DNA from 4 places in the Streptosporangium sp. NPDC049248 genome. Region 3 is predicted to be linked to each of the others. Evidence: riboswitches for the same ligand, from Rfam matches in the RefSeq annotation. Region 3 holds a riboswitch; each other region holds the start of a gene.
What was found. A riboswitch is a leader RNA that binds a small molecule or an ion and turns the genes downstream of it on or off. The one in region 3 is predicted to bind cobalamin.
Positions count from the first base shown of each region.

Region 1: linked by a shared signal. The riboswitch ahead of metE (5-methyltetrahydropteroyltriglutamate--homocysteine S-methyltransferase) and the one ahead of AB0K21_RS13145 (CbtB domain-containing protein) in region 3 are both predicted to bind cobalamin.
Region 2: linked by a shared signal. The riboswitch ahead of metE (5-methyltetrahydropteroyltriglutamate--homocysteine S-methyltransferase) and the one ahead of AB0K21_RS13145 (CbtB domain-containing protein) in region 3 are both predicted to bind cobalamin.
Region 4: linked by a shared signal. The riboswitch ahead of AB0K21_RS21115 (ABC transporter substrate-binding protein) and the one ahead of AB0K21_RS13145 (CbtB domain-containing protein) in region 3 are both predicted to bind cobalamin.

Region 1 covers NZ_JBFAQY010000011.1:26,953-33,930, reverse strand. Annotated here, with positions in the region: gene metE (5-methyltetrahydropteroyltriglutamate--homocysteine S-methyltransferase) at 1-1,666, opposite strand, end outside; cobalamin riboswitch at 1,826-2,013, opposite strand; cobalamin riboswitch at 2,194-2,365, shown strand; gene AB0K21_RS21170 (hypothetical protein) at 2,492-2,698, shown strand; gene AB0K21_RS21165 (helical backbone metal receptor) at 2,691-3,440, shown strand; gene AB0K21_RS21160 (short-chain fatty acyl-CoA regulator family protein) at 3,490-3,795, opposite strand; gene AB0K21_RS21155 (aminoglycoside phosphotransferase family protein) at 3,946-4,884, shown strand; gene AB0K21_RS21150 (ABC transporter ATP-binding protein) at 4,948-5,769, opposite strand; gene AB0K21_RS21145 (iron ABC transporter permease) at 5,766-6,782, opposite strand; gene AB0K21_RS21140 (ABC transporter substrate-binding protein) at 6,833-6,978, opposite strand, start outside.
Region 2 covers NZ_JBFAQY010000011.1:36,409-43,386, forward strand. Annotated here, with positions in the region: gene AB0K21_RS21185 (family 16 glycosylhydrolase) at 1-932, opposite strand, end outside; gene AB0K21_RS21190 (glycosyltransferase) at 1,021-1,722, opposite strand; cobalamin riboswitch at 2,169-2,382, shown strand; gene metE (5-methyltetrahydropteroyltriglutamate--homocysteine S-methyltransferase) at 2,500-4,734, shown strand; gene AB0K21_RS21200 (hypothetical protein) at 4,892-6,169, opposite strand; gene AB0K21_RS21205 (hypothetical protein) at 6,283-6,810, shown strand; gene def (peptide deformylase) at 6,959-6,978, opposite strand, start outside.
Region 3 covers NZ_JBFAQY010000005.1:327,684-334,661, reverse strand. Annotated here, with positions in the region: gene AB0K21_RS13155 (putative cobaltochelatase) at 1-408, opposite strand, end outside; gene AB0K21_RS13150 (CbtA family protein) at 458-1,183, opposite strand; gene AB0K21_RS13145 (CbtB domain-containing protein) at 1,193-1,381, opposite strand; cobalamin riboswitch at 1,412-1,544, opposite strand; gene AB0K21_RS13140 (response regulator transcription factor) at 1,710-2,348, opposite strand; gene AB0K21_RS13135 (sensor histidine kinase) at 2,352-3,572, opposite strand; gene AB0K21_RS13130 (ABC transporter permease) at 3,569-4,291, opposite strand; gene AB0K21_RS13125 (ABC transporter ATP-binding protein) at 4,291-5,004, opposite strand; gene AB0K21_RS13120 (DUF4132 domain-containing protein) at 5,379-6,978, shown strand, end outside.
Region 4 covers NZ_JBFAQY010000011.1:18,846-25,823, reverse strand. Annotated here, with positions in the region: gene AB0K21_RS21135 ((2Fe-2S) ferredoxin domain-containing protein) at 1-277, opposite strand, end outside; gene AB0K21_RS21130 (hypothetical protein) at 274-822, opposite strand; gene AB0K21_RS21125 (ATP-binding cassette domain-containing protein) at 819-2,612, opposite strand; gene AB0K21_RS21120 (iron ABC transporter permease) at 2,615-3,694, opposite strand; gene AB0K21_RS21115 (ABC transporter substrate-binding protein) at 3,691-4,902, opposite strand; cobalamin riboswitch at 5,069-5,250, opposite strand; gene AB0K21_RS21110 (hypothetical protein) at 5,547-6,104, shown strand; gene AB0K21_RS21105 (copper resistance protein CopC) at 6,238-6,858, shown strand; gene AB0K21_RS21100 (MFS transporter) at 6,869-6,978, shown strand, end outside.

The DNA.
Region 1 (6,978 bases), on a different contig from region 3:
GGGCGTAGCGGGTCCAGCGCAGGGTCATGGGCTCGGGGCGGGAGACGTCTCCGGCGAGGATCGGCGGCCGCACGTAGCGGGTGCCGTAGGACTGCACCCAGCCATGCTGCGTGGCCAGGTATCCGTTGAGCTGCTCGGCGAAGTACTGGACCATGTCGTTGCGCTCGGGCTCACCGTGCACCAGGACGTCGATGCCCGCCTCCTCCTGGAAGGCCAGGACCGAGCGGATCTCGGCGGCGATCCGCTCGTCGTAGGCGGCGGCGTCGATGCGTCCGGCGCGCAGGTCGGCGCGGGCCGTCCGCAGCTCGGCGGTCTGCGGGAAGGAGCCGATGGTGGTCGTCGGCAGCTGCGGCAGGTTCAGCCGGGCACGCTGGGCGGCGGCCCGCTCGGCGTACGGCTGGGCGCGGCGCGTGTCGGCGGAGGTGACCGCGGCGGCGCGGGCCCGTACGGCGGCGTCGTGGGTGAGCGCCGAGGCCGCCCGTGAGGCGAGATCGGCCCGGTTGGCGGCCAGTTGCCCGGCGATGGCGCCGGTGCCCTCGCTCAGTGCCCTGGCCAGGGTGACGATCTCGGCCGTCTTCTGTCTGGCGAAGGCGAGCCAGCGGCCGACCTGCGGATCCACTCCGTGCTCGAGCGCGACATCCAGCGGGACGTGCAGCAACGAGCAGGAGGCCGCCACGTCCACCCGGTCGGTCAGGCCGAGCAGGGTGGCCAGGGTGGACAACGACCTTTCCAGGTCGTTGATCCACACGTTGCGGCCGTCCACGACGCCCGCGATCAGACGCTTGCCGACAACCCCGCCCACCTTGGCCAGGTCGTTCAGGTTCGCCGCGGCCGAGCCGGTGAAGTCCAGGCCCAGCCCCTCGATCGGCGCCCCGGCCAGAACCGGCAGCGCCTCCCCCAGCCGGTCGAAGTAACTGGCGACCAGAATCTTCGGCCGGTAGGTCAGGGAGCCGAGCTCCCGGTAGGCGCGGGCCGTAGCGTTCAGCACGGCCCGATCGCGGTCCTGCACCAGGGCGGGTTCGTCCAGCTGCACCCACTCGGCGCCCGCCGCGCGCAGGGCGGCGAGTACCTGTATGTAGACCGGCAGCAGCCGATCCATCAGGGTGATCGGGTCGAAGCCGGGGTCCACGCCGGGCGCGGGCTTGGCCAGCAGCAGGTAGGTCACCGGGCCGACCAGCACCGGACGCGGGCTGTGCCCCTGTGTGAGAGCCTCACGCAGCTCGCCGACCTGCTTGGCCGGATCTGCGGTGAAGACGGTGTCGGGCCCCAGTTCCGGCACCAGGTAGTGGTAGTTGGTGTCGAACCACTTGGTCATCTCCAGCGGAGCGACGTCCTGGGTGCCGCGCGCCATGGCGAAGTAGCCGTCCAGGGCGTCGGCCTCGACGGCGGCCCGGTGACGCTCAGGGATGGCGCCGACCATGACGGTGGTGTCCAGCACATGGTCGTACAGCGAGAAGTCGCCGGTGGGGATCTCTCGCACGCCGGCGCCGGTCAGGTGGCGCCAGTTGTCGCGGCGCAGCCGGGCCGCGGTGTCGTTCAGTTCATCGGCGGTGACGCGGCCCGCCCAGTAGCTCTCGATCGCCTTCTTCAGCTCGCGGTCGGGTCCCTGGCGTGGATAGCCGTGGACGGTGGCGATTGATGCGGGGGTGGCGGAAGTCTCAGCCACGAAACTCTCCTTCGCGAGTCATGGAAGGACCCCGGTGCTCTCAGGGGCGCGAAGGAACGGCTGAGCGGCGAGCACCTTGATCTGATGCCCGCTCGTACCGCCGACCCGCCCTCGAGGTCACCGAAGTCACCGCGTGCGTGGTCGCACGCGGGCAGTGGCAGGTCTTCGGACTCGCGGGCACGCCCGGGATTTCGCCCGGGCATCTACTGGCCGTCGCTTCCCCGGTCCGGTACTCGGACCCAGTGCGTTTGACGGCGGTCGTTCCCACTCACCGCTGCGGGGCAGTCCCGGAATTGGCGAGCTCGCGAGCCAAGCAGGCGAGTGTTGCCGCACCGGGTTCCCTCTTACGACGCGCCTGCCTGGCGGGCAGGGCGAACCGACTGCGGGTCCAGCCTAGGCGCATTCGGCTCCCCGGGCGACAGGGGCCGGAATGCGCTCGCGCCGTACGGGCGGGCCGGGGGCCGGGTGATCGTTCTGGGCCTGATGGCGGGTGCCGCACTGGACTTACTAGGACGTCCAACTATATGTTCGTGGACAAGGCCCGCGGTGCAGGGAAGCTGGTGTGAATCCAGCGCGGTCCCGCCACTGTGACCGGGAAGTGCGTCATCGCAACATCGACAGCCACTGGCGAAAGCCGGGAAGGCCGGATGGCGCGCTGATCCGGGAGTCAGGATACCGGCCGCGGGTTGATCCGTGTTGTCCACGAGGATGGAGCGAACACGCATGGCATCGGTACGCGCTCGCGAGCCCGGAAACGTCCCGGCGCCGGAGGATCCTCCGCGCTGACGGCCCTGCCCGGTCAGGTTGCGGCTGAGGCTGGATTCCGTGCCATCGGTGGCTGCCTGGGCGGCGCAACCGGCCCTACGAGAGACGTTGTGCTGCTCGTTCTTCACCTTCACTCTGACCGCCACCGGAGGCCACCTGTTGTTGGAGATCAGTGTGCCCGCCCAGCACGGTGAGGTACTGAATGCCCTGGCCGCCCGCGTCGAGGCTGTGACCGGCCCCACCGGAAGGGACATCGACGATGCTTGACGACCTCGGCACTTCCGTTGGAACGCGTGGTGCCGTACGCCGCGTGGTGTCCCTCGTCCCCTCGCTCACCGAGTCGCTCGCCGAGACCGCCCCGCACCTGCTGGTCGGCGCGACCGACTGGTGCACCCATCCCGCGCCGTTGCCGGTGCGGCGGATCGGCGGCACCAAGAACCCCGACCTGGCCACGATCGCCGCCCTTGAGCCGGACCTGGTGTTGGCCAACGAGGAGGAGAACCGCCTTGTCGACCTAGAGGCGCTGCGGTCGGCCGGGCTGGCGGTGTGGGTGACGAGGATCCGCACACTGGAGGAGGCCTTCGCCTCCCTGCGCCGGACGCTCACGGTGGCCTGCGCTCTTCCCGAGCCGGGCTGGCTCGCCGCCGCGGAACGGGCATGGTCGGCTCCGCCGCTCCCCGGTGTACGGCGGGCGGTGATCCCCATCTGGCGCAAACCCTGGATGGTCCTCGGACGTGACACCTTCGCCGGTGACCTCCTGAGCAGGATCGGTGTCGGCAACCTCTACTCCGGCCACCCGGAGCGCTACCCGAAGGTCGCCCTGCCCGACCTGCTGGCGGCGGGCGCCGACCTCGTCGTCCTGCCTGACGAGCCTTACCGGTTCACCGCCGAGGACGGTCCCGGGTTCTTCCCCGGGACACCGGCCGCGCTGGTCAGCGGCCGGCATCTGACCTGGTACGGCCCGTCCCTGGTGGAGGCACCCGATGTCCTGCGGGCCGCCCTGGGATGAAAGGCGCCCGCATCTCTTGCACGCCGTTCCCGCCACCGTCTCGCCGCCGTCAACCGTCGATGCCGGCCTCCCGGCTGACGACCGGATAAGGAACGTGGGTGCGGCGGTTCTCGTCGATCGACAGCCGTCCCCCGGCCGGGGGACGCGCTCGCTGCACGCAGTCGCGCCGCTCACAGATGCGGCAGCCAAGGCCGATGGGCACGGCGGCTCCCGGGTCGTCGAGCGCGATGCCTTCGGAGTAGACCAGGCGGTGGACGTGGCGCAACTCACAACCGAGGGCGACCGCGAACGCGGCACGCGAAGCCCGATGGCCGTATCCGCTTCTGGAACGCTTCCCTAACACCGGGTAGCACATGACTGAGCCGGTAAATCCTGCACGGACTGCTTCAGAGGGCGTTTCGCAGCCCTTTGGTGACGGCGCCCCGAGTGGAGGGCCCAGAAGCCGGGCACCCCCAGGACCTTTCGTATCCCGAACACCCCGAAACCCACGAAGGAGATACCCGACATGAGCACGCCGATCCCCGTCGACGTCCCCGACGCGTTCGCCGCGGCGTACGGCAAGGACAATGCGTCCGGCCGTGCCTGGATCGCCGAATTGCCCCGACTGGCCGCGGACTTCCTGGACCACTGGACACTGCGGCCGGACGGCCCCGCAGCACACGGCCAGGCCTCGCTCGTGCTGCCGGTGATCCGCGCAGATGGTGCGCCCGCGGTGCTGAAATTCCAGCAGGCAAGCGAAGACAACGTCGGCGCCGCGCTTGGTCTGCGGGCATGGGACGGCAACGGCGTGGTGCGCCTGCTCGACCACGACCCGCACACCGGCACCATGTTGCTGGAACGACTGGACGCAGCCCGGCCGCTGTCGTCGGTGGCTGACGACGATGCCGCCATGCGGATCCTCGCCGAACTGATGGCGCGCCTGGTCGCGGTGCCCGCCCCACCTGGTCTGCGGCGCCTGGCCGACATCGCCGCCGCCATGCTGGACCAGGTTCCACGCGCTGTGTCGGCGTTGCGTGACCCGGCCGAGCAACAACTGGTACGCGCCTGCGCGTCCGCCGTGGCCGAATTGATCGGCGAACCCGGTGACCGCCTGCTGTACTGGGACCTGCACTACGACAACATCCTCGCCGGGCAACGGGAACCATGGCTGGCCATCGACCCCGAACCGCTGGCCGGCGACCCCGGGTTCGACCTGTGGCCGGCGCTGGACAGCCGATGGGAAGAGGCGGTGGTGGCGACCGGCGACGTGACCCGCACGGTCCTCCGCCGCTTCGACCTCCTCACCGAGGTGCTCGGCCTGGACCGGCAGCGGGCGACCGGGTGGACGCTTGGCCGTATCCTGCAGAACGGGTTGTGGGACATCGAGGACGGCAAGACTACGCTGGAACCCGCCCAGGTCGCCCTTGGCATGACTCTGCTGTGCCGTTATGCACCTACTCTGTAGCCCGCTGATGCCCAGGTTCATTGCGCGAATCCGCCCTGACCAGGCTGGCCCGGCCCGTGCACATCACCACGGCCCCGGGCCGCAGTCGGGTCGTGTCAGGTCTCCTGGAAGCACGCTGATCTGCGGGACGCCGGTGCGGGGGTGCAGGGTGACCTCGGCCTCGACCCGGTAGACCGCGGCCAGCAGTGCCGTGGTGAGCACCCGGGCGGGCGGGCCCGCGGCGATCAGGCGGCCGGTGTCCATGACGCAGATCCGGTCGCAGAACGCCGCGGCCAGGTTGAGGTCGTGCAGCGCGACGACGGCGGTCACGCCGAGCCGCCGCACCAACTGGAGGGCATCCAGTTGGTGGCGCAGGTCGAGGTGGTTGGTCGGTTCGTCCAGCACCATCGTCCCTGCTTGTTGCGCCAGGGCGCGGGCGATGAGGACGCGCTGCTTCTCGCCGCCGGACAGCCGGTCGAACGGAGCCTGGGCGAGGTCGGCGACATCCAACTCGCCCAGCGCGTCCAAGACAATGCGCCGGTCATCGGCGTCGTCGCCCTGGAACGCGCGCTTGTGCGGGCTGCGGCCCATCGCGACCACGTCGTACACGGTCAGCTCGAACTCGCCGGGCGTCTCCTGCAGGACGGCGGCCAGCCGCCGGGCCAGCCGCCTGCCGGTCATCCGCCAGACGTCCTCACCGTCCAGCCGCACCTGTCCCGACGTGGGGCGTAGCGCACGGTAGAGGGTGCGCAGCAGGGTGGACTTGCCCGCGCCGTTGGGGCCGACGAGCGCGACGACCTCGCCCGGGGCGACGTCCAAGGACACCTCCCGCACCAGGACCTTGCCGCTGACGACGACGCCGACGTCCTCCACGTGCAGAGCCGCGGGTCTGTCCGCCGGGATCACCGGGCCGCCCTCCGCCGCATGAGCCACAGGAAGAAAGGCCCCCCGGTCAGGGCGGTCAGGATGCCGATCGGAATCTCCTCGGGGGCGATCACAGTGCGGGCGGCGAGGTCGGCGGCGATGAGGAAGGCCGCGCCCAGCAGGGCGACGGCGGGCAGCGCGCGCCGATGGTCGGCGCCGACCAGCAGGCGCACCACATGCGGCAGCATCAGCCCCACGAACCCGATGGAACCGCTGACCGCGACGATCGTGCCGATCATCAGGGCGACCAGCGCGAACAGCGCACCGCGGAAGCGGTGCACGTTCAGTCCCAGGGCGGCGGCGGCCTCCTCCCCGGCCAGCAGCAGGTTGAGCGGGCGGCCAAGACCCAGCAGTACGCCGGTGCCGAGCAGCACCGCCGCCGCGGGGATCCAGACGAGGTCCCAGGTGGTGCCGGCCAGGCCGCCCAGCATCCAGCGCAGCGCCGAATCGGCCTTGTGCGGGTCGTTGGAGGTGACGATGAGGTAGCTGGCCACCGCCGAAAGGACCTCGGCCGTGGCGACGCCGGCCAGCACCAGCCGTACGGTCGTCATCCGCCCGCCGGTGCGGGCCAGGAAGTAGACCAGCACGAGCGCCGTGAAGGCGCCGGCGAAGGCGGCCAGCGGCAGCGAGAACACACCGAGCAGCGAGACGTTGAACACCATGACGACGACGGCGCCGACCGTCGCCCCCGAGGAGACCCCGAGCAGCATCGGGTCGGCCAGCGGATTGCGCACCAGCGCCTGCAAGGCCATCCCGCACACCGACAACCCCGCCCCCACGACGCCGCACAGCAGGATCCGGGGCAGGCGGACGTCCATCACGATCGTCTCCCTGACCGGCGTCCAGGTGGGCTCGACCAGCGGAGGGTAGAGCCGGTGCAGCACGATGCCCCACACCTCGGCGAACGGCAGGCGGACCGAGCCGATCGAGATTCCAGCCGTCGCGGCCACGACCACGGCGATGCCGAGCACTGACAGGACCAGCGCGTACGGCATGCGCAGGCGACGGGCCAAGGCCACCGACGGCGAGGTTGGAGCGATCTGGGTCACGCGAAACGGTCCGGGTGCAGCTGACGGGCCAGCGACTCCACCCCTGCGGGAACCCGCACGCCCAGCACCGTGGACGACAGCGGTAGCACCGCGAACCGCTGGTTCCTGATCGCGGGCACGTCCTTGAGGGCCGGGTTGGCGA
Region 2 (6,978 bases), on a different contig from region 3:
ACGACCACGATCGGACCTCTTGTGGGCCGAGGCCGGGCGAGCAGAGGAGACTCGCGCTGGATCGCGCCCACCTTCGCCAGAATCGGCAGGACCGAGTAGGAGTTACTTGACTTGATGCCTGGGCGCTGCTCGATGACGGGCCGATCCGTCATCCGGACCGAGAGACGATCGAACTGCAGGTTCATCCACAGGTCGATCGGGCCGTGGGCTGGAAGCAGGCTAAGGAGTTTTTCTGCTCCCGCACGAGAGAGCACGTAGCCAGATAGCTGCCACAGCCCCCTGGTCGGGCGCCGGAGCGCGGGCCGGGTGCGGCTTCGCGCTTCGTCCTCTCCTGTCTCTTGGTAGGAGAGATAAAGAAGGTCGACGGCGTCATCGAGACCTTGGCCCGATCGCAGTTCGCTCCATGCACGGTCCAGCACGGACATGCACGTCCGCGTGACGTACGCATCGTCCTCAAGCACCAGGGTGAAGGACGCGTTGCTGGCGACGATCAGCCTCCACACCTCGATGTGGGAGAGTGCCACCGCGATCTCTTGCGGCGTCATGGTAATCCGCGTCGCCCAGGTGGCGTCGTTGACGTCGAGCCTGGGATGCGGATCGACAAGGAGTTGCTCGGCCAACGTGTAGGTCGGCTCGAGGAGGGTCGCCGGGGGCGGGCCTTCGAGATAGCGGGCATCGATCGCCGAGAACCGTCTCGTGATCGTGCTGAGCGAGCGGCCTTCCATATCCTTCAGCCGTCCGAGTTCACGGTTCAGCGTGTTCCAGCGTTCCTGGGCGCGATCGAGGTTGATGACATAGATGCGTTCGATCGCCGTGTCGTCACCGTTTGCTGAGAACGCGGTTGACCGTCGCCGAGCGAGAATTCGTCTGGTCCGGTAGAGGGCATGGGCGCGCAATGTGGAACGCAGGCCGGAAAGGGAGGTGATGTTCATGCTAGGGAGAAGTCGCCAGTCGTCGTTCAGGGAGGAAGTGAGGCGATGTCGGCCAGGAAGGCCTGGTTTGGAGTTGCGAGTAGGGACCTCATCTGCCTTGGCGCCACAAGCGCCAGTTCCGCTCGTCGTTGCGGTAACTGAGCGGCCACCGGCTCGCGGCAATGGTGTCCCATGTACAGAGGATTTCGACGTCGATCGGTTGCCCGAGTCGTTCCCGCGAGAGGGCGTAGCGGGCAAGCGCCACCGTGAGGTTGCCCGGTCCCGTCATCGCCTGGATGTCGATTGGCCCGCCGGGATGACCGAGGATCGCCGCCGTGCTTGCCTCGAGTGCCGCCAGGACGACCGGATGGTGGTCCGGTGCGATGATCGGGGTGTTGTTGACGTAGTGGATCCATGCGTCGGAGTCGCTGTCGTTCGACATCGCGTTGAGTGGGTCAACCATGGCATCGGTCGCGCTGTCGTAGCAGAGTGCCTGGAGGCGCAGCCGAGAGTCCCGGAAGAGCGGTGTCCAGTCGGCGCCTTGGTAAGCGTCATCCGCATCGATGTAGAAGCCGCCGCTGTCGGCCAGATAACACAGTCGGAAGTAATCGCTGCGCATAGCCGGGTGCGGGCAGGCATCGAAGGCCGCCACGTGCGCGTCGTCGTACGTGGCCTCGATGAACGAGCGCGCCGACTCGTCGCCGTACACATCCCGGCGAAACCCCTGGCCCTCCAGCGCCGTCCAGCTCGCCATGCACTCCAACACGTCGGCTGGGATCCTCGCGGGATCGTCCCAGAACTGAACGATCACACGGGGAACGGGAGCGGTCAGAGTCGATTCGGAAGGATTTGAAAGCGTACGCGTCAGGTGCCGAAGGTACCGGGACCTGCGGACGTGGTCATCGACGATGTTCTCCACATCGGCGTCGTGATCGAGGGCCGCTCCTGGTCGAACGTCGTGGTCATGCGGGCCATGTGACGCGGGTAGAGTCATCGGCGCCCTTCTCAAGCGGCGTTGTCCTGGGCCGATTCGAGGCCCCGTACAGCGGTTCCTGGAGTGTTTCAGGGGTTATGGGCCGCGTCGCCAGAGTCTAGGCCACTTACGAGCGGCCGGAACATTGTCCGTGACTTGGTGGTAGAGGTCGACCTGGAACCCGCTGATGAGACAACGGCACCGCCTTCTCTGCGTGGCGATGAGCGGCGGTGAGCCGCGCCAGTTGGCATCACGGGGGAGAGACAGCCGACGGCCAGGTCGTTAAGCTTTCGGATGTGGATGGTTCGCCCGTCTTCTCCGGAAGGCGGGCGTCGTAAGAGGGAACCCGGTGGGAATCCGGGACTGCCCCGCAGCGGTGAGCGGGAACGACCGCCGTCACAAGCACTGGGCTCATGCCTGGGAAGCGACGGCCAGTAGGTCATGCCTCAGGCATGGTGCCCGCGAGTCCGAAGACCTGCCTCCGCCCGCGCGCCGCTCGGCGCGCGGTGGTCCGCGGCCTCGTGGGAGGGCTTGGGACGCGCTCGCCGGGGTCCGCTCCGCGTTGCGCTTCTTTCTCCTGCCCGGCCGCATGCTGGCAAGACGAGGGAAGTTGCCATGAGGACGACCGTTCTGGGCTACCCGCGCATCGGTGCGCATCGGGAGCTCAAATTCGCCACCGAGGATTTCTGGGCCGGAAAGATCGGCGCCGACGAGCTGGAGGCGGCCGCCGCGTCGCTGCGCGGCTCGGTCTGGACCGAACTGCGCGACGCGGGTCTCGACACGATCCCGTCGAACACGTTCTCGTTCTACGACCAGGTGCTCGACACCACGGTAATGGTCGACGCCGTGCCCGCGCGATACCGGGAGCTCACCGGGCTCGACCGGTACTTCGCCATGGCGCGAGGCACCGCCGAACTCCCGCCGCTGGAGATGACCAAGTGGTTCGACACCAACTACCACTACATCGTCCCCGAACTGGCGCTGGACGCCCGGTTCCAGCTGGCCGACGGCTCGGCCGCCAAGCCCGTGGCCGAGTATCTGGAGGCCAAAAGGCTGGGGATCGAGACGCGGCCCGTACTCGTCGGCCCGCTCACGTATCTGCTGCTGGCCAAGCCCGCGCCGAACTCGCCCGAGGGATTCACCCCGCTCGACCTGCTGGACTCCCTGGTGGAAACCTACGCCGAGCTGCTGGAACGGCTGGCGGGTGCGGGCGCGCGGTGGGTGCAGTTCGACGAGCCGGTCCTGGCCCGCGACCTCGGGGCCCGGGAGATCGACGCGTTCGGGCGGGCCTACCGGCGGCTGGGCAACCTGCCCAGCCGTCCGAAGATCCTGCTCGTCACGTACTTCGGCGAGGTCGCCGCGCAGGCGCTGCGGGTGATCGCCTCCACCGAGGTCGAGGCGGTCGGGCTCGACCTCGTCGCCGGGCCCGGCAACCTGAACGCGGTGGCCTCGGCCGGCGGACTGGTCCGCAAGACCGTGGTCGCCGGCGTGGTCGACGGCAGGAACGTGTGGCGTGCCGACCTGGCGCGGGTGAAGGCGACGTACGCGGTCCTGCTCGGGTTCGCCGACACGGTGGAGCTGAGCAGTTCCTGCTCGCTGTTGCACGTCCCGGTCGACCTCGACAGCGAGACGGCACTGGACCCGGCGGTCCGGGCGCGGCTGGCGTTCGCCCGGCAGAAGGTCGCCGAGCTGGTCGATCTGGCCGCCGGCCTGCGGTCGGAGGATCCGTCGGTGGTGAAACCGCCCGCCGTACCGGCCGATCCCGACGTCCGGGCCGGGCTGGAGACCCTCGGCGACGCGCGGCGGGCCGATCGGGCGGTCCGGTTCGCGGCACAGCGTGCCAAGCTGGGGCTGCCCGAGCTGGCCACGACGACGATCGGCTCGTTCCCGCAGACCGCGGAGATCCGCAAGGCCCGCGCCGACCACCGGGCGGGACGGATCGACGAGAATGCCTATGTCGAGGCGATGCGCGCCGAGATCGCCCGTGTGATCACGCTTCAGGAGGAGCTTGGACTGGACGTGCTCGTCCATGGCGAGCCCGAGCGCAACGACATGGTCCAGTACTTCGCCGAGCAACTCGATGGCTACGCCGCCACCGACCACGGCTGGGTCCAGTCGTACGGCTCCCGCTGTGTGCGCCCGCCGATCCTGCACGGCGACGTCTCCCGCCCTGAGCCGATGACGGTGGGGTGGAGCGCCTACGCCCAGTCCCTCACGCCCAAGCCGGTCAAGGGCATGCTCACCGGGCCGGTGACGATGCTGGCCTGGTCCTTCGTCCGCGACGATCAGCCCCTGGCGCAGACCGCCCGCCAGGTCGCCCTCGCGCTCCGGGACGAGATCACCGACCTGGAGGCCGCCGGGATCGGCATCGTCCAGGTGGATGAGCCGGCGCTGCGCGAGCTCCTGCCGCTTCGCAAGGCCGACCAGGAGGGCTATCTGGCCTGGGCGGTCGCCGCGTTCCGGCTGGCCACCTCCGGCGCCGCCGACTCCACCCAGATCCACACCCACATGTGTTATTCGGAGTTCGGCGAGATCATCAGCCCGATCGCCGACCTGGACGCCGACGTCACCAGCGTCGAGGCCGCCCGCTCCCACATGGAGCTGGTGCCCTACCTGACCGAGGTCGGCTACGCCAACGGCATCGGTCCCGGCGTCTACGACATCCACTCGCCGTGTGTCCCGACCGCCGAGGAGATCGAGGACAACCTGCGCGACGCCCTCCAGGCCGTCCCGGCCGACCGTCTGTGGGTCAACCCCGACTGCGGGCTGAAGACCCGCGGTTACCCGGAGACGCGAGCCGCCCTGGCCAACATGGTCGCCGCCGCCCGGGCGGTCCGGGCGGCCATCTGACCGGTACAGCCTCCCGGCCCGAAGTGCTGCTTTGGGCCGGCGTTCCGGTCAAGGTCATCCTGGACGGTCGCGGAGGTGAAAGCGCGGGCCGCACCCAAGCAGGCAGCTCGCCGGCAACGAGGCCGCCCTGGATCTCCTAGCCCGGAAGCTGGGCTCATCACGGTGAGTGCTCGGGGGGCGTCGCCGTCATCGGACGCGAACGCTCAGCCGGTGTCAGCACTCCGTTCAACGGCGGCCGGTTACTGCCGATAGAGGTCCAGCGGGAGCCGTCCGGGGTGTCCGCGACCAGCACGCCGCCGCGCAGCAGTGCCGCGCGCAGCGCGTCCGCGACGTCGTAGCGTCCCTGGCGGCGCAACTCACCGCGCAGCGCGAGCACGGACTCGACCAGGGAAGCGACCAGATCCCCCGGAGTCGGGGCGCATGCTCGGGTGCCCAGCTTCGCGATCAGCAGTCGCAGGCTCTCCCTGGCGTGCTCGGCCCCACCCTCGTCCTCCTCGGTGTCGGCGCCCCAGCGGGCGATCTCGGCCTCCAGATCGAGTACGGCCCGGACTGTGTCGGCGCCGTCGCGCCGGGCTAGCGCGACGGCGAACCGCTCCTCACAGGAGCGGGTCGCCTCTCCCAGACTGACCTGGCGGGGCGCCGACGAGATGACCGGCGGCGGAGCGTCGCTCACCGTCATCTCACCGCGGGTCAGACGACGAATCTCCTCCAGGTTTGTGCTCGTACCCGCGGGCAGTACGGCCTGGGAGCCGGGCCGACGGATCGTCACGCGGCCCCGGCCGGCCACCAATGCCTCCTCGGTGTTCAGGTCGACGACCAGCGCGGTGTGCTCGTCGATCCCCAGGACGGCGGCGCCCGGCGGCAGTTCGGGTTCCATCCGGGCCAGCCGCCGCTCGCCGAGGTAGCAGTAGCGGGTGTCGTGGGTGCCGCCCTCGGTGTTGTCGTAGTGCGGGACGACCGCCACCTTGAGGCCGAGGGCGCCCAGCAGGTCCAAGCCCGGCCGCCAGTGGGGGGCGATGCCCACCTTGTAGATCTCATACACCGGCACCGCCGCCACGCCCGCCGTGCAGGCGGCGGCCGAGGCCAGCACCGTCGCCCCCTCCCGCGACCGGAGGCGGGCGCGTAGGTCACCGGCGACGTGCGTCGCCGTCCACCGCTCAAGGGCGAACGTGGGGCTGCCAGGGCCGGAGAACACCCAGTCGGCGCCACCGACCTCGTCGCTCACCTCCACCTCCAGGCTGACACTGCGCGCGAAGTACCCCCGGGCCCGGGTGGAGATGTCAGCGGCGTTCTCCTGGAACGCGTACGGAGTGTCGAGCAGTACCGCCCGCGGCCGGTCATCCAACCGACGGATCACCGAGCGATGGACCTCGACCATCGTCGGGCTCGTCTCGCCCGAGCCCATGAGCACCAGCACCCCAGGTCGTCCCGGCATCGAGTTCCGCCTCTCCGTCGTCCTGCGCCAAGCCACGCACAGGAACGCCTCGGCGGCAATAGCATCTCTGCGACAAACACGTTGTTGCATAATCAGCGCAACAGTGCGGCCGGATGACGGGACATCATGTGAACGAGCAGCTCAGCCACCTCGTACCGGTATCGGTCGAGATCCTGTTGCTGCGGGTCGACCCGGCGGGCGCATGGCACTACCGGCACATCGTGACATCACTGAACAAAGGAGAAAGCCCGGACCAGGCGGTCCGTCGCGTCGGTGGCCTCACCGCCGAGGCGACGTCCACCGTGGTGCACTCCACGAGCTGGCGCTACCAGCCCGAAGGCCAGGTCGTCCTGACCTACGCCGTCTGTCCCGATCCCGCCGCCCACCTGCCAGCGATCGCGCTGACACATTTCCGGCTCGCCAGAGGGGCCACTTCCTCGGCGCCGTCACCCGAGCACCTGCAGATCGAGAACGTGGTCACCCACGCCCTGCGACACCTGGCCTTCCTTATGCTGACCGACCCGGTCGTGGGCGAGGCCCTCACTCGCGACCCGGCCCTGGCCGCCGGCCTCGACGCCCTCCAGCGCGACGCCGCGCCCCTCGGCGTCGCCGGAGAGCTGCGACCCGCGAGAAAGCACTGAGGACGCTCGTGTGAGCGTGCGAGTCCGTTCGCGGGCACGGGAAGGTCGGAGGAGATTCGAAGGAGAAGGCATGGGTGCCGGGCATGGCACGTGAAAACGCCATCACGGCATAGTTCGCAGGTGTGGATACATCACAGAAGGTGCCTGGTCAGTTTGCGGTGTTCTCCT
Region 3 (6,978 bases):
GTAGAGGACACCTCGATGCGCGGCGGCGAGCAGGCCAGGCTCGAACGCCCGGACCCCCTCGGTGAGCGCGCGCTCGATGTCGAGCGCGCCGACCAGCCGGTCCTCCGACGCGCCGACGGGCAACTCCACCAGCGCGGCCGGACGCTCCTGACCGCTCTCGCCCGTACCGTGCGGGCCGTCGGGGCAGGCCGGATCCGGTTCGGCCGGGTCGCAGGAGAAGCGGCAGCCGGCGATCACCTTGACCCCGGGGAGCTGTGCGGCGAGCGCGCGGACGATCGTGGACTTGGCGGTCCCCTTCTCCCCCCGGACCAGCACACCGCCCACCCGTGGCGAGACCGCGTTGAGGATCAGCGCGAGCTTGAGGTCGTCGAGGCCGACGACGGCGCTGAACGGATAGGCACCGATCACGAGGTTTCTTTCTGCGAGATCCTGTTGACGTGTCCGGCCCGCCGAATATTCAGTTCGGGGCCGCCGCGAGCGCGTCACGGCGAACGACGCGCTGCACGGCGATGCCGTACAGGACGCCGATGGCCGACCAGAGCACGAGTTGGGTGCCGAGGGAGGAGACGCGGAAGTCCCACAGCAGCTGGGCGGGGAAGCCGTCGGGCACCTCGTTGACCGTCGGCAGCACGAGCAGGGTGACGATCACGGGGACCAGGAAACCGGCCACGCCGGCGAGCCAGGGCCTGGCCGGCACCTTGCGGGCGCAGGCCACGCCCACCGCCACGGACAGCAGGCCGATGGCGACCAGGACCAGGTAGAGCACGGTCCGGCTGCCGATGGTGTCCGGGTCACCGACGGCGGGCGGGTTGGCCGGGTACTTGACGAACGGCACCAGCACGAGCGCGACGAACGCCGTGGCGGCCATCGTCGCGGCCAGCACCGCGTCGGAGCGGGGGCCGATCCGGCCGCGCAGCCCGGCGAAGACGAGGGAGAAGACACCCCCCACGGACATGCCGTACAGGGCCAGGGCGAGGAAGAGCCCGGCCCGCTGGCCGGACCGGCTGACCAGTGCCTCCTCCCCGTGGGAGTGCCCGGCCTCGCTCTGGGCGTGGGAGGCGGCCTCTTCGAGCGCGATGGCCTGGTCGATGTTCGGCTCGCCCAGCAGGTAGGCGAACGCGGCGGCGATCAGCCCGGCGACCAGCCCGACGAGCAGGCCGCGGAGCAGCAGGGTACGTATCACGGCGCGCGTCTAGTGGCAGGGAACGCCGAGCAGGTGGCGCCCGTCGTGCATGAGTTCGTGCAGATAGTCGCCCGCCTGCGACACCACCCCCTGGTCGAAGGTGACCAGGTAGGCCACCAGCAGGAGCAGCGGAACCGCCACGAGCCAGCGGGCCAGGTGGGAAAGGGGAACGGGCTGAGAAACGGACAGCTCACGCATGAGTAGCCTCCTTGGGGATGACGCGTCCCGACATGTGAGGACGCGGCGGCCAAGTAACCTGGCTCCCGGAACTCACGTTCCGGATACAGTGGCGCGACCGCACCGGCTTCTCACCGGACTTCCCTCGGACCACCGCGAAATCGTCCGCAATGTAACCTTTTTTAGAGCGGGCCGTCAATGTGGGGTGATCTGTCACGGCACCGCGGACGCCGCTCCAGTCTGGTGTCCCCCATCTCTCCGGCGGAACGCACCGCGCGGGCCGCCTGCAGCAGGACACGGCTCACATGGTGACACCGGTACTCAGGACCGGCGCACCGGGCGCCCTTGATCAGGTCTCTGAAGCCCGCTTGAGCAGCCCGGTCTCGTAGGCCGCCGCCACCGCGGCGGCCCGGTCCTTCACCCCGAGTTTGGCGAAGATGTGCAGCAGGTGTGTCTTGACCGTCGCCTCGGTGATGAACAGCTTCGCGGCGACCTCGCGATTGGTGGCGCCGCGGGCGATCAGCCCGAGCACTTCGAGCTCCCGCCGGCTCAGCGTCTGCCGCTCGGGGGCGCGTACCTTCCGCGTGAGCAGCCCGGCCACGGCGGGGGACAGCACCGTCTCGCCGCGGGCGGCCGCCTGCGCGGCGCGGAGCAGCTCGACACGCGGGGTGTCCTTGAGCAGGTAGCCGGTGGCGCCCTGCTCGATGGCGGGCAGCACGTCCGCGTCGTTGTCGAACGTGGTCAGGACCAGCACGTTGATGCCCGGTTTCTGCTCGCGCAGCCGGCGGATCAGCTCGGTGCCGCTCATCTTCGGCATCCGCAGGTCCATGAGCACGAGATCGGGGTCGGTCAGCCGCGCCAGGGCGAGAGCCTCCGGCCCGTCGGCCGCCTCGCCGACGACCTCGAAGGCCTCATCGGTGGAGAAGATCTCGCGTAGCCCGTCGCGGACGACCGGGTGATCGTCCACGACGATGATACGAATCGGCATGCCTCACACGTTTCCGGGGTCGGCGGGGATGGCGGGCACCGTGGCGGAGACGCCCGTTCCCTGGCCGGGAGCGGTCTCGATCTCGAAGTCACCGGCCAGCCGGGTGACCCGCTGACGCATCGCGATGAGCCCGAATCCGCCCGCGACCGACAGGTTCACCGTCTGGGGGTCGAACCCGGATCCGTCGTCGCGCACGTCGAGCACCACCACATCCTCCATGTAGGACAGGGTAACGGCGACCCTGCTGGCAGAGGCGTGCTTGCCGACGTTGGCCAGCGCCTCCTGAGCCACTCGCAGCAGGGTCGTCTCCACTTCGGCGTGCAGCGGTCTGGCCTCGCCGGTGACCGACACCGGAACCGGCATGCCGGTCGTCTGTGACCAGGTGGCCGCGACGTCCTCGAGGGCGGCCGAGAGCTGGGCCTCCTCCAGCGGAGCAGGGCGCATCGCCAGAACCGACCGGCGGGCCTCGTTGAGACTGTCCCTGGCCAGCGTGCGTACGGTGTTCAGTCTGGAGCGGGCGGCAGGCACGTTCTCAATGACGTTCTCGGCGACTTCGAGCTGGGTGAGGATGGCGGTCAGCCCTTGGGCGATCGTGTCGTGGATCTCCCTGGCCATCCGCTGGCGCTCGCCGAGCACGCCCGCCTCGCGGGCGCTGGTCAGCAGTTGCGCCTGCAGTCTCGCCTTCTCCTCCGCCAGCTCGACCAGTTCGGTGCCGGCGGCCTTCAGCTGCGCGATCATTTCCTGGCGCTGCCGGCTCTGCTCCGAGATGGTCTGGATGAACAGGCCGACGGTCGAGGTGATCAGGACGGCGAGCAGGAAGGAGAAGACCATCTCGCTCGGCGGCCGGGGATCGGGGCGGACGCCGACCAGCACGGCGGCTGTGGCGGCCACCCCCAGGTAGGCCATCCACCCGCGCAGCAGGGCGAAGGACTGGACGAACGCGCCCAGACCGGCCACCGTGAACAGCGAGTCGATCCTGACCAGCACCGCGATGAAGGCGAGCATCACGATGAAGTAGACGATCGCCACCGCCGGCCGCTCGATCCGGCTGAATCGCGAGGAGACCATGAACCAGTGCCAGGCTCCGACGAACACCGCCAGGACCAGCACGTCCAGCCTCCAGTCCCGCAGCAGGGCGAAGACCGTCGGTAGCAGGATGAAGAGGTACGGCAGGACCGGCCAGGCGCGGTCCCATCGCGAGACGTCGGGTTCGGTGCCTGTCACCAGCGGAACGCCTTCAGCGCGGCCCCGCCGGCGACGATGAAGATCGCGGCCATGACGGCGAGGGTGAGCGGAGAGACGGGGTGGCCTTCCCAGCCGGCGCGGATGGCTTGGACGGCGGGTGCCATGGGGGTCAGGTCGCCGATGGAGCGCATCGACTCCGGCAGTGTCTCGCGGGCGCTCATGGCGCCGGAGACGAAGACCATGGGGAAGAAGACGGCCAGGCCGATCACCGTGGCGGCGCGGCCGCTGGGCACCAGGGCGCCGATGAGCAGCCCGATGGAACCGAGGCTGAGGGCGCCGAGGACCCAGGCGAGGACGACGTCGGCAAGGTTGGCCGGCCCGCTCAGGCCGTAGGCGGCCAGGCCGATGACGGTGAGCAGAGCGGTGCCGAGTACGGCCAGCAGCATGTGCGCGGCCCACTGGGCGCCGAAGATCATGGTGGAAGAGGCCGGGGTGGCGCGCAGCCGCTTGAGCACGTGGCGTTCGCGGTACTGGGCCAGGGTGGCCGGCAGGACGACCAGGGAGGCCAGGCCGACGACGAAGACGCTGAGCATCGGGACGACGGCGTCGATGACAGGCAGCCCGCCGGGCAGTGTGCCGCCGTTGCGCATCTTCACCCACAGGATGACCGCGGGGAAGGCCAGTGCGAAGAAGGCGGCCATCGGATCGCGCACGGCCAGTTTGAGTTCGATCGCGATGACGTTGCCGAGTCCCTTCATCACACGGTCCTCTCGATGAGTGTGAAGTAGGCGTCCTCAAGGGAGCCGGCGTGACTTCTGTCGATGAGCTCGCCGGGGCTGCCCTCGTGAACGACACGCCCCTGGTCGATTACGGCGATGCGGTCGCAGAGGGCCTCCGCCTCGTCCATGAAGTGGGTGACCAGCACGACGGTGACGCCGCGGTCGCGCATGTCGCGGATCAGTCCCCAGGTCAGCCGGCGGGCAGCGGGGTCCAGGCCGGTGGTCAGCTCGTCGAGGAAGACGACCTCGGGGTTGCCGACCAGGGCCAGCGCGATGAACAGGCGCTGCTTCCAGCCGCCGGACAGACCCGCGAAGCGGGCGCGCTTCTTCTCGGCCAGTCCCCATTCCTGCATCAGTGCGCGCCAGTCGGCAGGCTTGTCGTAGAAGGAGGCGTACATCCGCAGTGCCTCGCCGACCTTGATGGCGTCGGGCAGGGCGGCTTCCTGCAGTTGGGCGCCGATGCGCTGGAGCAGCTCATGTCGCCGGGTCCGCGGGTCCATGCCGAGCACGCGCAGGGTGCCGCCGTCGGGCTTGCGCAGTCCGGACGCGCACTCCACCACGGTGGTCTTGCCGGCTCCGTTGGGGCCGAGGATGCCGAAGATCTCGCCTCGCTCGACCGTCAGGGTGACGCTGTCCAGCGCCTTGTGTGTTCTGTAGCTCTTCTGCAAGCCGTTGATCTCGATGACTGCCATGTTTCGAGAATCCCCGCTCCGCCGGATCTCCGTAATCCACCGAATGGTTGATGGCGGCTGTCCAACCTGCGGGACGGCGCTTCAGCCCGTTGATCAGGCACGGTCACGGTTGCGGTCGCCGTCATCTCGATCATCATGGCCCGGATGTGCGGCCTGCCGGGTTTGTGACCGCACCGGCGGATGCGACGTGAAAAGGTTCGGGGCCGATACCTCACCCGCGTCAGTGCGCGGCCATGACGTCCCCGGTCCGAATCGGACGAGGAGGCGGAAGCGGCTTTCGTGGAGACAAGTCCGAATCACGGCAGGGGGAATCTGTCGGTTCCGGCTGATACCCATGATCACCCAGCGTTTCCGATCATTAGTGGAGCCATGTCATGACGTCAGCGGGCAAATGGGACCACATGGACCTGGCCACGAGGGCCGCCTACCAGCGGTTCGACGAGCTCACCGAGCAGGGACTCGACCCCGGCCCCGGCGTCGACTGGCGGGTCTACGGCACCTACGCGCAGATGAGGCTCTGGCTGGGGCCGGAAGGCGGCCACGACTACGACGAGCGGGTGCTGCGCGTGGTCCGGTCGGTGGCCGAGCGCGACATCGACTTCACCTACCGGGAGGCGCACCACCTCATGGGCCGGGCGGAGTACTGGGTGCGGCAGGGGCACACCCGCTACGAGGAGCTGTTCCGGATCCCGCTCGCGGCGGCCCGCCGGTTCGACTACCAGCTGCGCCGGGACCTGCTGCGCTGGCTGACGTCGGGAGCGTGGCTGAAGGACGCGCGGGCGCTCCTGGCCGAGCAGGTGACCGAGCTGCTCACCGAACCCGCCGAGCACGGCCCGGCCGGGGTGGTCCGGACCGAGATCGGGGACACCGACCACTTCGCCCGCATGCTGGCCGAGGAGTACGGCCCGCGCCTGGTCGAGGTGCTGCCGCTGTTCCGCCACTGGAACACCGCACGCTCGACCAAACCCAGCGCCCGGTGGCTCAGGAACGCCGCACGGATGCTCACCCCCGGCGCGGTCGCGCTGGTCCGTGAGCTGCTCACGCGGCTGGTGGCCTACCGGGGCGGAGACTGGGTCGTCCGCTATGACGACGAGGAGTGGCGGGACAAGGTCTTCCTCAAGGAGGACACCATCGTCGTGGTGCGCGGCATCCTGTGGACCTGCCAGGTCATCGACGAGCGCTGGGTGACCTCGCTCGTCACCGACGTCGCGATGACCTGCGGCACCGGCAGCAACGGGATGGGCTCCACGTGCCGCTGCGAACCCGTCACCAACGCCGCCGTCGGCGTCCTGGCCCGCAGGGGCGGCCTCGACGTGATCGTCCCGCTGTCCAGAATCCAGGCGAAGGTGCGCGCGAGGTCCGTACAGAGGAATCTGAGCCTCGCCCTCGACGCGGTGGCCGACGAGAACGGGCTGACCCGCGAGCAGCTGCTCGACCGGACGGTCCCCACCTTCGGCCTGGACACCGACGGCGTCCGCGAGGAGAAGATCGGCGACTACCGGGTCAGGCTGTGCGCCGACGTGCCCGCCCTGCGCTACGTGAACGCCGCCGGCAAGACCGTCAAGTCGCTGCCGAAGGATCTGCGCGCGGAGCTGTCCGATCTGCGGGCCATCCTGAAGGAGCTCAAGCTGACGCAGGCGGCCGAGCGGTCCCGCCTGGAACAGGCGATCGTCCATGAACGGACGTGGCACTGGCGCGAGGTGACCGAGTACTTCCTCGACCATCCCGTCACCGGCCCCTACGCCCGCGCCCTGGTCTGGCAGATCGCCGGCGGCCCGGCGGCCCTGCCGGTCAAGACCGCCGACGGCTGGGAACTGGCCGGCCACCGCCCCGCCCCCGACGCCGTGGCGGGCCTGTGGCACCCGATCCACGCGACCGCCGACGAGGTGGCGGCGTGGCGCGACCGTCTTCTCGAAGGTGGTGTACGCCAGCCGTTCAAGCAGGTCTTCCGCGAGCTCTACCTGCTGACCCCCG
Region 4 (6,978 bases), on a different contig from region 3:
CGAGGCCGGGACCGCCGCCCCGGATCCAGGCGGCGATATCCTCGACGGCATCGGAGTGGTTGACCAGGCCGAGCCATACCGGCCGCCCGCCCGCGGCGCGTCCGGCGGGCGAGGGGCGGACGACGATGACGTTGGCCTGCTCGCACACATCCAGGCAGTCGCTGATGTGGACCTCGGCGATCTCCGACAGGCGGCGGAGCTGCTCGTCGTGGTCGAGACCGGGGACCTTGCGGGCGCTGCCGCAGCAGCAGTCCCGGCAGACGGTGAGCCTGCTCATGCGTGCTTGAATCCCTTTCCGGTGCGATCCAGCGGGTCGGGTCCCAGGCCGAGGTAGGTGGCGCGCAGTTCGTCCCAGGCGGCCAGACGCTCATAGTCGGGCGGGTCGAGGATCTGCTGGCGGTCGGTGAGGAACGGGTTGGGCAGCAGCACCGTCATCAGCTGGTCATCCCGGCCGTTGAACATCCGCACGCCCCAGGAGACGGGGCTGCCGTCGGCGCCGATCGAGCGATACAGCTCGGCGCGGGCGCAGCGGCGGATCCGCCCGAGTTCGGGGCCACTGGCGGTGTGCTCGCCGATGCACAGGTGAAAGTGCCAGCGGCCGAAGTCGACGGTGACATAGCCGTCGTACAGGCTGATCCGCTCGGGCGCGTTGGGGGCGGCGACCTCCCAGGCCGCGCCCTGGACGATGACGCCGAACCAGATGTGTTCCCAGTATTTCTCGAAGATGCCGGTGACCAGCGACAGCAGGGTGCGTTCGTCGGTGGGCAACGCCCACACGTGCAGAGTTCCTGTGCCGTGTTCCTCGACGACGGTGTGGCTCATGAGAATCCTTTGGTCTGTCGCAGGGCCGCGGCCCACTGCCGGTGGCGGGTTTCGGGGTCGATGAGGGCACAGTCTCCGCACTTGCCGCCCTCGGGCAGGCGGTAATACAGACAGCAGCTGCGCCGGACGAAGAACGGCTGCCCCGGGGCGGGCTCGACCAGGTCGCCGCTACCTCGCAGTACCCCCAGTGCGAGCAGCTCGCGCCCGAGCGCGATGGCCCGCGCGGCGAGTTCGGGTCGTTGACGGGCGATGGTCCGAACCGTTCCTGCCAGGGCGGAGGCGGTGTTGCCCCACAGCAGCCCAGGGGCGATCTTCACGATTTCCTGTACGCCCTGCGCCAGCGGCTCCAGCACCTCGGTCAGCACGTTGCGGTGCAGCGGTTCGGCGATCCTGGCGGGGTCGAGGATCTGCCAGCCGGTCAGGCGCTCGGCCCGCAGCGGCAGCGGCCCGCTGGACGCCGCCTGCCAGTGGACTCGCAAGGGGGCCAGGTCCAAGAGCAGGTCGTGCGCTACCGCCGCGCCGATGACGGGTGACCACAGCCGGGCCGCCAGCCCCTGGAACAAGATGGAGGCCGCCACCCGCATCTCGTCGGTCCCCAGGCGTTCGGCGACATCGGTGATTCGCTGCCGCAGGGGCTCAGGGTCGACCAGCAGGTCGATGAGCGGTCGCCAGCCCGCTTCGATCGGGCCGATCCCGACGTCGAAGTAGCCGCTGATCGTGGAGACGTCGGCGATCGCCGCGGACACCGTCGGCGGTGAGGCGGGAAGCAGTCCGGGCCGGGCGACGGTGAGCCGGGAGTGCGCCGTACGCGTCCAGGTGGCCATGTCGGGCAAAGTGGCGAACCAGTGGGTGGTGCCGTCGTAGGCCGCCTCGTAGCCGTCGCCCGTCCATTCCACCGCCAACTCGGCGGGCCCGGCGCCGACCGTATGCCAGCCCTCTCGGGCCAGCGCCCGCTCCAGCAGCGGAGCGTGCAGACCCTCGGCGAGGACACGGACGGTGGCGCCGGTCCCGCTCTGCGGCACGAACATGCCGGAAGCCGCGTCGAAGGTCAGTTCAGCCCCGTCGAAGGAGGCGCCGATCACCTCCCGCAGCGTCAGCTCCTCCGGGGTCCCGGTGTGCAGGCGGCCCGCCGGGTCGATCAGCCACATCCGGTCGGCGACCCGCAGCGCCAGTTCCAGATCATGGGTGGAGACCACGATGACCAGGTTCTTCTCGCGGGCCAGACGGCGCAGCAGGCCCATGAGCGCCACCCGGGAGGTGACGTCGAGGAAGGCGGTCGGCTCATCCAACAAGATCGCCGCCGGTTCCTGGGCCAGGGCGCGGGCGACGAGCACCCGCTGGCGCTCGCCGTCGGACAGCTCGCTCACCGCCCGGTCGGCCAGATGGCCCGCGTTCACAGCGGTCAACGCCCACGTGACGATCTCGTGGTCACCGGGCGACAGCCGTCCGGTGAATCCGGTATGCGGGTGACGGCCCAGCCCGGCCAGTTCGCGGGCGCTCAGCAGCGGCGGCAGATCGCGTTCGGTGAGCACGACGGCCAGGCTCCTGGCCAGGCGGGCGGCGGGCAGGGTCTCGATGCCGACGCCGTCGACGTTTACCTGGCCGCCCAGCGCGGGCTGGAGCCCGGCCATGGTACGAAGCAGCGTGGACTTGCCGGTGCCGTTCGGGCCGATCAGCACGGTCAGCTCGCCCGCCAGGGCCTCGGCGTCCAGGTCGCCGAGCACGCGACGCTCCTGCTGTCCCCGCCGGGCGGGGTATCCGGCGTGCAGTGCGCGCAGTTCCAGGCTCATGCTCACACCGCCAGTCCGGTTCGGGCCGCGCGGCTGCGCAGCAGTACGGCGATCACCACTGGCGCGCCCACGATGGTGGTCACGGCGTTCAGCGGCAGCACGACCCCGCTGCCCGGCGCCTGGGTGGCCACACAGCACGCCAGCGCCACGGCGGCGCCCAGCAGGACGGCCGCGGGCATGAGCACCCGATGGTCGGCGGTGCCCAGCAGCAGCCGGGCCACGTGCGGCACCGCCAGGCCAAGGAAGGCGATCGGCCCGCAGTAGGCGGTCACCGCCCCGGCCAGCACCGAGGAGGTCAGCAGGGTGAGCGTGCGCACCCCCCGGACCTGCACGCCCATCGTGCGCGCGTAGTTCTCGCCCAGTAGCAGCGCGTTGAGCGCTTTGACCCCGGCCAGCGCACCCGCCAGCGCGGCCACGCAGACCGGCACGAACACCCCGAGGTCCCCCCAGGTGGTGCCGGCGAAGCTGCCCAGACCCCACATGATGAACTGCTGGGCCCGCTGCGGGTCGGTGTAGACCAGCAGCAGCGTGATGAGCGAGGTGGCGGCCGACCCCACCATCACGCCGATGATCAGCAACGTCATCACCGACCTGACCCGCCGCGACAGCACCAGCACCAGCACCAGCACCGTGGCCGCACCGGCCGAGGCGGCCACCACCACGCCCGCGCGGCCCAGGCCCGCGATGCCCGCGGTGAACGCGCCGGCCGCGCCGCCCCACCCGATGATCACCAGGGCCACGCCCAGGCTCGCGCCCGAGCTCACCCCCAGGATGTACGGCTCGGCCAGCGGGTTGCGAAACAGGGTCTGCAGTTGCACTCCCGAAACTGACAGGGCTGCTCCGGCCAGGGCCGCGGTGATGGCGCGCGGCAGCCGTACCGTCCAGATGATCTCCTGAACCCCCGGATCCGCGCCGGTGTCACGCACCAGCGCCGCCAGCACCTGGTTCAGCGGGATCAGGGTCGATCCGAGCAGGACCGCCAGCACGAAGGTCAGCGGCACCGTGATCCCCAGAGCGGCCAGGACGACGCTCCGGCGGCGCTGGGCCGCCGCCGGAACGCCTGCGAGGGCCAGAGCCGTCACCTGGTCAGCTGCTGGTAGAAGGTGAAGGCGTGCCCTGGCGCGAGGTCTGGGTGCAAAATCGCGACCAGGTCGGCCAGGATCAGGTCCGGGTGGCCGACGCCGCGCTCGTAGAAGTCGTTGCCGCCCCCAGGCCCGAGCGTCCTGTTCGCCGACCAGACGCTCCCGGACTCGAACGCGCCGAACTTGGCATAGCGCGGGTCGGCCTTCTCCACATCGGCCAGGCTCTTCCACTCGTTCACGGTGGCCAGCCACACCTTGGCGTCCCTGGCCTTGGACAGCACAGCCTCCAGGTCCAAGGTGGTGCTGCCGGGGCCCGGCGTGTCCGCCCACGGGTAGGTGCCGCCCGCGTCCTTGATCAGCCCCGCGACATAGCTGCCGCCGTTGGGCACCGACCACTGCCCCTCGTACATCTGGCCCGGCAGCACGGTGACCGGCGCGGCCGCCTTGGCCTTGGCGGCCAAGGCGGTGTAGTCGGTCTCGACCTTGCCGAACACCTCACCGGCCTTGGCCTCGGTACCGGTCAGCGCGGCCATCACCTTGATCCACTCGGCGCGGCCCAGCGCGGTGGACTCCAGCCATTCCGCGTTGGCCACCACCTTGATCCCGGCCTGGCGCAACGGGCCGTAGGACTTGTCCTCGGTGCCGCCGCTCATCAGCACGTCCGGCTTGGCGGCGATCACCTTCTCGGTGTCGACTTCCTGACCCTTGGCGTACTCGGTGATCTTCCCGGCCTTCACCTGGGCCAGCACCTGGGGGGAAGTGATGTACCCGGCCGACGAAACACCGGTAAGCCGCTCCAGCACGCCCAGGTCGGTGATGAACGGCAGGTGGGTCGTCGAAGCGGAGAACAGCCGCTCGATCGGGGTCTCGACGGTGACCGCCGCGGCCAGCTCGCCGGTGAGCGCGGGAGCCGGGGTACCGCACCGCACCAGCACGTAGGTCTCCGGTTTGGCGCCGGGGGCGGGCTGCTTGACGGTGAGGACCTGATAGTTCTTGGCGTAGGTCAGCGTGAAGTTCGTCGCGTGCTCCACCTTCTGCTTGACCGGGAAGTAGTCCTTGGCGGCGTCGAAGCTCGTGACGCAACGGCCCTCGGCCGAAGGCGGTGCCGCCGAAGCGCTCGGTGAGCCCTGCGACGCGGGGGCGCCACAGGCGGTGGCGGTGAGCAGGACGGCGAGCAGCACGCCGGTGATCGGGCGGGGGATGCCCATAGGTGGTCTCCTGGAAACTGGCCGCGGCCACCGTTCCTCGACGGCTGCCGCGACGGGCGAGAGGCCGGATCACCAGGAGAGTCCTGCACGACGGGCAGGCTGAAGGGCCCTATAGCGGGAGAACCGCATGACGGCCACCATCCTCTCTTGGGGAGATCCGCCCCATTTCGTGAGGAGGCGACAGCGTGAGTCTCCTGGCTCTCGGGTCGATGCTCCTCCCGGCCTTCCCACCCGCACGCGGGCAGTGGCCTGTTCGGGATTCACTCGCCGATCACAGTGGCGGGACCGCACCGGATTCACACCGGTTTCCTCGTTCCGCCGTCGCCTACGCCGACCATGTTCGCACAACCACCATTAACGACAAGCCCCCGACCGGTTCGTTCAGTGATCGTTGCAACGGCGTCCGGGACCGCCGCGCGTGCCGTGCGTGCGGTCCCGGACGGCACGCGATCCGGCTCCACACGCACGGCCGCCATGGGAAACGAGGCGCTCTTCGCATGACCGTCCCGCGTTTCGGGTGAACGGCGGGAGCCGTTCCCACGTATGTCCGGGTATGAGATTCATGCACCCGGCCGCGACGGCCTGAGGCATGATCCGCCGTCCCGGTCTTCTCGGCGAGCCACCCGGCTGACAGGATGTCCTTTGTGACCCCTACGGCGTCGGCGCTGCGCGTGCCACGAGCCATCGTCTTCGCGACGATGTGCCTCGCGGTCTCCGCGGGCGGCCACGCGCTGGCCGGGGGCGGCCTGATCCCGCCGCACCTGGCCGTTCTGGGCGCACTGATCGCCTTCTGCGTGGCGTACGCGCTCAACGGGCGCGAGCGCGGTGTGGAGGTCGTGCTCGGCGCGACCATCGGCGCGCAGATCCTGCTGCATGAGCTGTTCAATCGCGCCGCGCCCGCGCCGCAGGCGATGTCCTCCGCTGAGCACGGCCATTCCGGCCTGGGCATGACGATGATCCATCTCGCGGTGGCGTTGGGCACCGGATGGTGGCTGCACCGGGGCGAGAGCGCCCTGTGGCTGATGATCCGCCTGTACGGCGGGCCGAGGCCGCTGATCCGGCTGTTGTTCGCCGTCCCCGCCGAGGTGGCGCCGCCGGTGTGGCGGGCCGTTCCGGCCGCCGATGTCCGGCCGTACGGCGGCTGGGAAATCCTGCCGGTGCTGCGGCGGCGCGGCCCGCCCGTGCCGCGACACGCCGACTGAAGGACCTGGAGGAAGGGTCCGGAGGGCGGCGTGCCCCCGTGACCAGACGCCCTCCTTTTTTCACTGGAGGCGTTCCTTCCGTTTCGCCGGTCTGTGCCGAGGGCACGGCCGGAGGTCCCTTCTGGAGTCCACGATGGCGTCCCTGCCACGATCCGTCCGCACGACCGTTGTCACCGCCCTGTGTTGCGCCATATTCGTCCTGCTCGGCGCACCCGCCGCGCTCGCCCACGACCGTCTCAAGAGCAGCTCTCCAGCCAAGGATGCCAAGGTCTCCGCCGTCGAACGGATCAAGCTGGAGTTCAGCTCTCAGGTCCGCTTCCCAGCGGTCGCGCTGCGTACGGCGAGCGACACGATCATCGACATCGGCAAAGCGAAGGTCGCAGGTGACACGGTCACCTCCGACGTTTCGGCGCCTCTGGACCCGGGTGACTATGTGATCGCCTGGCGGGTGGTCTCCTCCGACGGTCATCCGATCGAGGGGGAGACTCCCTTCACCGTGACCGCCCCGGCGACACCGTCCGCGAAGGCCGCACCGACCGTCGCGACCACACCGGTGCCGGAGCCGACGGCTTCGGCGTCCGCACCGGTGGTCGCGCAGCCCGTTTCGCCTGGCCCCGCTTCCGCCACCGGCGAGCAGGAGAACGCCGGGAGCCTGCCGGGCTGGATCTGGGTCGCACTCGCCGCGATCGTGGCCATCGGCGCGGGCATCTGGTTGCAGGCCTCTCGCCGAGGCCGTCCCGGCGGCGCGGAGTGATCCGCCGGCCATGCCCGCGCACCTGACGCTACGTCTCGCCCGCGCCGCGGCCTTCGCCGTGGTGTGCCTGGGGCTCGGCGTGCTCGCACACCTGTCCGGCGGGGGCGTCGTCTCCGCGCC